3 regions of the Aeromonas sp. 25-AL00135 genome follow, and region 2 is predicted to be linked to each of the others. Evidence: riboswitches for the same ligand, from Rfam matches in the RefSeq annotation. Region 2 holds a riboswitch; each other region holds the start of a gene.
The links. A riboswitch is a leader RNA that binds a small molecule or an ion and turns the genes downstream of it on or off. The one in region 2 is predicted to bind cyclic di-GMP.
Positions count from the first base shown of each region.

Region 1: it holds a riboswitch for cyclic di-GMP, as region 2 does, so the genes downstream of both, ACW5XC_RS18255 (immunoglobulin-like domain-containing protein) here and ACW5XC_RS19665 (glycosyl hydrolase family 18 protein) in region 2, are expected to answer to the same signal.
Region 3: it holds a riboswitch for cyclic di-GMP, as region 2 does, so the genes downstream of both, gbpA (N-acetylglucosamine-binding protein GbpA) here and ACW5XC_RS19665 (glycosyl hydrolase family 18 protein) in region 2, are expected to answer to the same signal.

Region 1 covers NZ_JBSTYQ010000022.1:56,017-59,223, forward strand. The annotation lists gene prlC (oligopeptidase A) at 1-830, opposite strand, end outside; cyclic di-GMP riboswitch class I at 1,268-1,353, shown strand; gene ACW5XC_RS18255 (immunoglobulin-like domain-containing protein) at 1,404-3,207, shown strand, end outside.
Region 2 covers NZ_JBSTYQ010000029.1:15,215-18,421, forward strand. The annotation lists gene ACW5XC_RS19660 (glycosyl hydrolase family 18 protein) at 1-1,040, shown strand, start outside; cyclic di-GMP riboswitch class I at 1,661-1,748, shown strand; gene ACW5XC_RS19665 (glycosyl hydrolase family 18 protein) at 1,853-3,207, shown strand, end outside.
Region 3 covers NZ_JBSTYQ010000010.1:12,438-15,644, reverse strand. The annotation lists gene ACW5XC_RS10880 (methyl-accepting chemotaxis protein) at 1-956, shown strand, start outside; cyclic di-GMP riboswitch class I at 1,221-1,306, shown strand; gene gbpA (N-acetylglucosamine-binding protein GbpA) at 1,372-2,793, shown strand; gene cbl (HTH-type transcriptional regulator Cbl) at 2,852-3,207, opposite strand, start outside.

The sequences.
Region 1 (3,207 bases), on a different contig from region 2:
TTGGCAAAGCCCAGCAGCTGGGCCAGTTCGCGGCGCAGGGTGAGCAGCTCGCTCATGATGGCGGAGTTGTCCCACTTGCCCGCATTGGGGCCCTGATCGGAGGCACGAGTGGTGAAGGCTTCGTACATCTCGGCGCGCAGCTCGCGGTTGTCGGCATACATCATCACCGGCAGGTAAGAGGGGATATCCAGGGTGAACAACCACCCCTCTTTGCCCTTGAGCTCGGCCATCTGGCGGGCAGCGGCACGCACGCTGTCGGGCAGACCAGCCAGTTCGGCTTCATCAGCCACCAGCTTGTGCCAGCCCTGGGTCGCATCCAGCACGTTGTTGCTGAAGCGGGAGGCCAGCTCGGAGAGGCGGGCCTGAATTTCGCCGTAACGCTGCTGCGCCTCGGCAGGCAGACCGATGCCAGAGAGGCGGAAGTCACGCAGGGTATTCTGGATCTCCTTGCGCTGGGCGCCGCTCAGCAGCGGGAAATCATCGCTCTGGGAGAGGGCCAGATAGGCCTGATAGAGCCCTTCATGCTGACCAACATAGGTCTGGAATTCGGAGAGCAGCGGCAGGCAGGCGTCATGGGCCTCGCGCAGCGCTTCGCTATTGAGTACGGAGTTGAGGTGGCTGACCGGTGACCAGATCCGTGACAGGCGGTCATTTACCTCTTCCAGCGGGGCAATCAGGCTATCCCAGGTATGGGGATCACGCTGGGCCAGCACATCGCTGATCTTCTGCTTGCAATCAGCAATCGCCTGAATCACGGCAGGCTGAACCTGCTCCGGCTTGATCTGGCTGAAAGGGGGCAGCGAATCCATTGTCAGCAAAGGGTTATTCATCCCGGTTACCTCTTGTTTGGTCTTGAACAGACCGCTTTAGCAGCTCTGTATGGCTTTCTAACATGTGGCCAAGCCACGCAATAATCAAGCGGGAATCCGCCGCAACCCTGTACTTTTCCAGCCATTGCGACCCGGATCTCTGCCGTTGCTGCAGTTTTGCCATCAACAGCCAGTAACAGAATGAATCTGTGGGCCTTTTTTGGCTCTTACCGCTACTTTCAAGGGGCAAAAAGTCGCCATTTACCGGCGCCACAGCTGCCAGCCAAGTACCGTCATGCTCAATCATGGAAACGAACAAAATGTGGTGGATGTAACAAATTATCAATATTTTTCAGTTAATTAGAATCAAAACCAACTATTGATTAATTTATTTTCAAGCATCTATCATAGGCAACCTGCCATGCAGGTCACTTGATTCTCTGTGCTGCACAGAAATCGGATGAAAAAGGCAAAGTGACCCGAAAGGGCGCGACGCAAAGCCACCGGTCTAAGGGAAAACACCTATGACAGCGGGGCTGCCCCCGGGGACGTCCGGTCACAACCGACGCCCCATTTGCACCGTACGGAGAGACGATGAACAAACTCAAATTATCCCTGCTTGGCTGCCTGCTCGGCATGGGCGCCCCCATGGCATATGCCGCCAGTGCCGGTCAGGCGATGGTCAACCCCCAGTCCGGCGTAGTGGTTGGCTACTGGCACAACTGGTGTGACGGCTCGGGCTACAAGGGCGGTATCGCCCCCTGCGTCAAGCTCGATCAGGTCAACCCGCAATACAACGTGGTCGATGTCTCCTTCATGAAGGTCTATGGCAGCGATCCCATCCCCACCTTCAAGCTCGACTCGGCCATCGGCATGAGCGAAAGCCAGTTTATCGAGCAGATCGCCGAGCTGAACCGTCAGGGCCGTGCCGTGCTGCTGGCGCTGGGCGGTGCCGATGCGCACATCGAGCTGCGCAAGGGTCAGGAGCAGGCCTTTGCCGACGAGATCATCCGTCTGGTGGAGACCTATGGCTTCGACGGACTGGATATCGACCTGGAACAGGCCGCCATCACTGCCGCCGACAACCAGACCGTGATCCCGGCGGCTCTGCGTCTGGTCAAGGATCACTACCGCGCCCAGGGGAAAAACTTCCTCATCACCATGGCGCCGGAGTTCCCCTATCTGACCCAGACTGGCGCCTACATCCCCTATATCCGCAATCTGGAAGGGTACTACGACTGGATCAACCCTCAGTTCTACAACCAGGGTGGCGACGGTATCTACATCGATGGCATCGGCTGGATTGCCCAGAACAACGATGCCCTGAAAGAAGAGTTCATCTACTACATGGCGGATTCGCTGAGCAACGGTACCCGCGGCTTCTACAAGATCCCCCATGACAAGCTGGTGTTCGGCATTCCGACCAACATCGACGCCGCCGCCACCGGCTATGTGCAGGATCCGCAGAAGCTCTACAACGCCTTCAACCGCCTGAAGAGCGAGGGACAACCGCTGCGTGGCGTGATGACCTGGTCCATCAACTGGGACATGGGCCGCAACGCCGCCGGTCAGTCCTACAACGAATCCTTCATAAAGAGCTACGGCCCCTTCATCCACGATCAGGAGATCACGCCGCCGGTCGACAACGGCAAGCCGGTGTTTAGCGGCCTGAGCGATACCCGCATCAAGCAGGGTACCGCCTTTGATCCGCTGGCAGGTGTCAGCGCCAACGACAAGGAAGATGGCGACCTGACTGGCCAGATCCAGGTGGAAGGCTCGGTAGACAGCCAGCGCATCGGCCTCTACCCCCTCACCTACAAGGTGAGCGATCGCGACAACAACGTCACCGAGCAGGTACGCACCATCGAGGTCTACAGCATGAAGCCGGTGTTCAGCGGTGTCACCGACACCACGCTGGAACTGGGTACCGCTTTCGATCCGATGACCGGCGTCAGCGCCCATGATGAAGAAGATGGCGACCTGACCGCCCAAATCAAAGTCAGCGGCAACGTCGACAGCAGCAAGGTCGGCCGCTACACCCTCACCTATCAGGTGAGCGACAGCGCCGGTCAGCAGGTAACCCAGCAGCGCAACGTGACCGTCAGGGAGCAGGGCGCCGTCTGTGAAAACAGCTGGGATGCCAAGAAGGTCTACGTGGGCGGCGATATCGTCAGCCACAACGGCAAGAACTGGCTGGCAGGCTGGTGGACCCAGAACGAAGAGCCGGGCACCACGGGTGACTGGGGCGTCTGGCGCGTACAGGGTGACAGCGACTGCGGCGGCACAACGCCACCCGCCGAAGGCAGCAGCGACTTCACCGTCAGCGCCATGGCGAGCGAGTACACCATAGTCAACGGTCAGGTCAGCATCCGTTTCAACGTGACCACCGCCAACCCGG
Region 2 (3,207 bases):
CGGTCAAGGCCAAGGGGCAGTATGTGCTGGCCAACAAGCTCGGTGGCCTCTTCTCCTGGGAGATCGATGCCGACAACGGTGACATCCTCAACGCCATGCACGAGGGGCTGGGCCACGGCGAGGGGACGACTCCACCAGCCAACAAGCCGCCGCTGGCCAATGCAGGCAGTGACCTCAAGGTGACCGGCCCGACCGAGGTGACGCTGGATGGGTCGGCCTCCCACGATCCGGAAAACAGCGCGCTCAGCTACAGCTGGAAGCAGATCTCCGGGCCGCAGGCTGGCTTGCTTGATGCCACTCAGGCCAAGGCCCGCGTTGTACTCGATGCGGTGACTGCCGACATCAATCTGGTGTTCGAGCTGACAGTGACCGATGACCAGCAGTTGAGTGCCAAGGATCAGGTTGTTGTCACCAACAAGGCGCCGCAGGCCAATCTGGCGCCGGTGGTGAGTGTACCTGCTACGGCCTCTGTGGAGGCGGGCAAGCAGGTGACCATCAAGGCGACCGCCTCTGATCCGAACGGTGATCCGTTGACTTATCAGTGGAGTGTGCCGGCAGGCATCACCGCAACGGGTCAGAACAGCGCCACTCTGGTGGTCACCGGCCCGAGCGTCACCAGCGACATCGGCTATGACTTGGGCGTCACCGTCTCCGACGGCGGGCTGGATGCCAGCGCGGCAACTCGTCTGACGGTCAAACCGGCCAGCAGCGGCGGTGGTTGCACGGCAACCGATCCGGATGCGGCCAACTGGCCAGTCTGGAAAGCAGCCAGCACCTATAACAGCGGCGACAAGGTGAGTCACAACCAGCTGGTGTGGCAGGCCAAGTACTGGACCCAGGGCAACGAGCCTAGCCGCACCGCGGATCAGTGGCTGCTGGTGAGCAAGGTGCAACTGGGTTGGGATGCCAATGTGGCCTACAACGGTGGCGAGCTCACCACCCATAACGGCCGTCAGTGGAAGGCGCAGTACTGGACCAAGGGCAATGAGCCCGGCAAACACGACGTCTGGCAGGATATGGGAGCCGCCAGTTGTAAATAAGCATTGAATGGTGGCGGGGCATGCCAGTCATGCCCCGTTTTTTCTCCCCGCTTCGCCACATTCTGGCGGGTCTGCCAATCGGTTTCCCCACCCAGCTTCTCTTTTGTGCCTGCAAAGCGGCCCTTCCGGGCTAGTGATTAATGCTCTCCCCGATAGCTGGCATCTGTGCCACACGCTGCTCTTTGCCAGCCATTGAGGCTGTTGATAAGCCAGATCATCCCGGCCAGTGGCAAGGCATAAATCGTCAAACGAACAAATTTGTCGTATCTGGATAACCGGGTGCGTGAGGGCAATTCGCTGGGCATGAAGACACCTGCTGGCCATGCAAAGCGGCGATTATAAATTCATTAGTTGCGATACAGATGGGTCTTTTGTCGCATATTGTTCTTACTCATTGATTTTTCTCAATTTGGTGTGATGCAGATCAAAAAAATGATGTGAGGTATCTGGTTGGAGGTGATGAGATTAGGTCTACATATCCGGCTGTTTTTTAAACATTAATTTCTTGAAAGTGGGTAATTGTCGGGGTTGGTAACTGGTGGGCTGGCAATGGTCCGATTTGCTTACTTATCAGAATTACCCTACAGTCAATCGGCGATTATTTATCGCCAGAAATAACGTTGTGACAAGGGCAAACCGATTGAAAAGTCGGGACGCAAAGCTTCCGGTCTAAGGGTCAAGACGACCTAGGATAGCGGGGCCACCACAGTAGAATGCAGGCTGCCTTTGCCAAGGGGCGGCCGTTTTTGTGTCACCTGTCGTGTTGCGTTGCCCTTTCGTTTTTCCCATAACGAAACGAAAAGGAAAGCAATATGCTAAGTCCAAAACCTGCACTGCTGGCCATGATGGTCGGCACCCTGCTCGCCTCCGCCGCCGCTTATGCGGCAGCTCCCGGCAAACCCGCCATCGGTTGGGGCCCCACCAAGTTTGCCATCGTCGAAGTCAACCAGTCCGCGACCGCTTATAACGAGCTGGTCAAGGTGAAGGATGGCGCCGATGTGACCGTCACCTGGAATATCTGGAACGGCGATATCGGCCAGAGTGCCAAGGTGCTGCTGGATGGCAAGGAAGTCTGGTCCGGTCCCTCTTCCGCCGCGGGTACCGCCACCTTCAAGGTGCACAAGGGGGGCCGCTATCAGATGCAGGTCGCGCTGTGCAACGGCGATGGCTGCACCCTGTCTGATGCCAAGGAGATCGTGGTCGCCGATACTGATGGCAGCCACCTCGTACCGCTCAAGCCTGCTCTGCAGGAGAATAACAAACCCTATGTCAACAAGTCCGGCAAGGTGGTCGGCACCTACTATGTGGAGTGGGGGGTCTATGATCGCAACTTCACCGTGGACAAGCTGCCAGCCCAGAACCTGACCCATATCCTCTATGGCTTCACCCCGATCTGTGGCGGTGATGGCCTCAACGACAGCCTCAAGGAGATTTCCGGCAGCTTCCAGGCGCTGCAACGTGCCTGTGCCGGGCGCAAGGATTTCCAGGTCGCCATTCACGATCCCTGGGCCGCGCTGCAAAAAGGGCAGGGGTCACTGGTCGCCTGGGATGAGCCCTACAAGGGCAACTTCGGCAACCTGATGGCCCTCAAGCAGGCCTATCCGGACCTGAAGATCCTCCCCTCCGTCGGTGGCTGGACTCTCTCCGATCCCTTCTTCTTCATGCATGACAAAGCCAAGCGTGACGTGTTCGTCGCCTCGGTCAAAGAGTTCCTGCAGACCTGGAAGTTCTTCGACGGTGTCGATATCGACTATGAGTTCCCGGGTGGCGATGGCGCCAACCCCAATCTGGGGGACAAGACCAAAGATGGGGAAACCTATGTGCTGATCATGAAGGATCTGCGCGCCATGCTCGACGAGCTGGAGGCCGAGACCGGTCGCACCTATCAGCTCACCTCCGCCATCGGTGCCGGTTACGACAAGATTGAGGATGTGGATTACAAGGCTGCCCAGCAGTACATGGACCACCTCTTCGTGATGAGTTACGACTACAACGGCGCCTGGAGCAATACCTCCCTGGGTCATCAGGCCAACCTCTATCAGGCCACCAACGGCTCGGCCAACAAGCGCTACAACACTGAGGCAGCGGTGCAGCAGCTGCTGGCGCAAGGGGTCGACTCCGGGAAGCTGGTGATCGGTGCCGCCGCCTACGGTCGCGGCTGGAAAGG
Region 3 (3,207 bases), on a different contig from region 2:
TCGCCCGCTGCACCAACCAGAGTCTCGATGCCATCCGTCACGCCCTGCTGGAAGCCAGTCAGGGGGCTCGCAACGTGGCGGATGCCGCCCTGCGCATCGCCGCCTCTGCCGAGCAGACCAATCAGGCGGTGACCAGCCAGCGGGATCAGCTGGCCCAGCTCGCTACCGCCATGAACGAGATGAGCGCCACCATCTCCGATGTGGCCGGACACGCCGAAAATACCGCGCGGGATACCCAGGAAGCGACCGGAGAAGCCGGGCTCGGCAACCGCGACGTTCACGCCAGCGTGCACGGCATCAAGGCGCTGGCTACCGAGGTGGAGCAGGCCACCCAGCAGGTCAACCAGCTCAAGGAGGGGGTGATGCAGATCAGCGAAGTGACCGCTGTCATCAGCGCCATTTCGGAGCAGACCAACCTGCTGGCCCTCAACGCCGCCATCGAGGCAGCCCGTGCCGGTGAGCAGGGCCGCGGCTTTGCCGTGGTGGCCGACGAGGTGCGCCAGCTGGCCAGCCGCACTCGCCAATCCACCGAAGAGATCCAGAGTACCATTGCCCAGCTGCAGCAACGGGCCGTCACCGCAGCCAATGCCATGGACACCAGCCGCAAACTGGCGGAGAGCAGCGTCAACCAGTCCCAGCAGGCGGGGCAGGATCTCACCCTGATCGTCAACCACATCCAGCATGTGAGCGACATGGCGACCCAGATCGCCACCGCCGCCGAGCAGCAGAGCATGGTGGCCGAGGATATGAACCGCAACGTCAGCGGCATCAACGACTCGGCGCTGGAGATGTCCCAGTCCGCCTCGCAACTGGCGCAGGAGAGCGAGCTGCTGGCCGGTCTCTCCCGCAGCCTGGATGAGCGGCTTGCGGTGTTCAAACTGGGCAAGGAGTCCTCCACTGCGCCAATGATGGCTCCCATATCTCCCCCGTCAGGCGAGCAGCGCGCCCGTCATTGATGACGTCAATCCTTGTCGCCTTGTCACCCGACCTGCCAGCCAAGCTGGCAGGTTTTATTACGCCAACAACACGCAATCAGCATGCATCTTATCGGCATATTCAACGTTAATCGGTGCCATTCACAGATAAGAGAGCAATTTAAAAACAGTCACTTAGAATGATTTGCGCGCCATTGGATGATGCGTTTAAACATTCAACTTCAAATAACGAATCAATGCAGTGCACAATGGTGATGGCCGAACATTTGGCCCATCACTAATCATCTAGTCATTTGGCAAACTGACCGAAAGGTCGGGACGCAAAGCCTCCGGTCTACAGACGTTTTGTCCAGGATAGCGGGGTTGCCACACGCAAGTGTGTATCGGGGAATCCCCAGGCCAACTGACTGCCCACATCTGTCGAACAGAGGAATGTATGGCAGCAAAAATCCAACTCAATCACATCGCAGCGGTGCTGGCTCTGCTGGCCAGCGGCAGCGCCCTGGCCCACGGCTACATCAGCCAGCCCGAGAGCCGCAACTACCTGTGCAAAACCGGTGGCAACAGCCAGTGTGGCGGCGTGCAGTGGGAGCCCCAGAGCGTGGAGGGGCCATCAGGTTTCCCGCAAACCGGCCCGCAGGATGGACAAATCGCCTCGGCGGGCAGCCCGCGCTGGAGCGAGCTGAACATCCAGACCAGCGACCGCTGGACCAAACGTGAAGTACAGCCCGGTCCCTTCGCTATCAGCTGGACATTCACCGCAAACCACGTCACCCGCAACTGGCGCTACTACCTCACCAAGCAGGACTGGAACCCCAACCAGCCGCTCACCCGCGCCTCGTTCGACCTGACCCCCTTCTGCGTCATCGACGGCAACATGGTGCAGCCGCCCAAGCAGGTGACCCATAACTGTATCCTGCCGGAGCGCACCGGTTATCAAGTGATCCTCGGCGTGTGGGAAGTGGGCGACACCAGCAACAGTTTCTACAACATCATCGATGCCAAGTTCAAAGATGGTAGCCAGCCGCCGCTGGAGTGGAGCCAGGCAGGCACCATCTACCCCTCCATCGACCTCGCGGTGGGTGACAAGGCGATGACCCGGGTATTCGATGCCAACGGCGAGCGCCCCGATCTGCAGACCGTACTGACCATCACCACCGCCGAGCAGGGCCAGAAGAACAGCTGGGCTCATGCCCTCGCCAGCAAGATCAACGCCGAACAGAGCCTGATCCGCGCCGGTCAGCAAGGAGCCGATGGCCAGTTCAATCCGATCTACGGCATGAACCCCGTCTATCTGCATCGAGACAGCAAACTGGATCGAGTCGAGATTGACCTGCAACAGCAGCAACCGCCGGTGGTGGACAGTATCAGCGTCAGCGGTCTGGCCAGCGACTATGTGCTGGACAACGGCAAGGCAACCCTCGATTTCACCGTCACCGCACAGGGCGATCTGGCCGTCACCAGCACCCTCTATGACCACGGCGGCGTCGCCAAGGGTGAAAGCAGTGCAGATATCAAAGACAGCAGCCACACCTTCACCATGGCGCTGGAAGGACTCAAGGCAGGTCACCACCAGCTGGTGATCAAGGCCACTCCGAAAGCGGGCGGCGAGACCATCCAGCAGACCATGGATCTGATGTTCAAGGAGCAGAGCAGCGGCGAATATGACTTCGTCTTCCCGAACAACATCAAGTCCTACACCGCCGGTACCAAGGTGCAGCAGCCGAAAAATGGCAAGGTCTATCAGTGCAAGCCCTTCCCCTACAGCGGCTACTGCGTGCAGTGGGCCACCACCGCCACCCAGTTCGAGCCGGGCATCGGCTCCCACTGGCAAATGGCGTGGGATGAAGTGAAGTAACTCGCCACCGGATAGCAAAAGGGGAGCCATTGGCTCCCCTTCTGTCATCTCTTCCGATTCAAATCTGGAAGTCGAGGGCGGGCTCGCTGCCCATGGCGCGGGCCTGAATATCCGCCAGCGCCAGCTCGGGGTTGCAGAGCTGGATAAACTGCCAGGCAAAGTTGTGCTGGAACTGCCCCTGCTTGAGGCCAATCCAGGCGGTGTGGGGGGCAAACAGATGGCTGCCATCGAGCTGCACCAGCCCCTGATCGCGCTGGGTGTCGAACGCCATGTCGGCCAGTATGCCGACCCCCATCTCCAGCTCGACATAGGTCTTGATGACATCGGAGTCCTGCGCCGTCAGCAGGATCTGCGGCTCGATGCCAGCCGCAGCAAAGGCTTCATCCACCCGCACCCGCCCGGTCAACCCGGCTT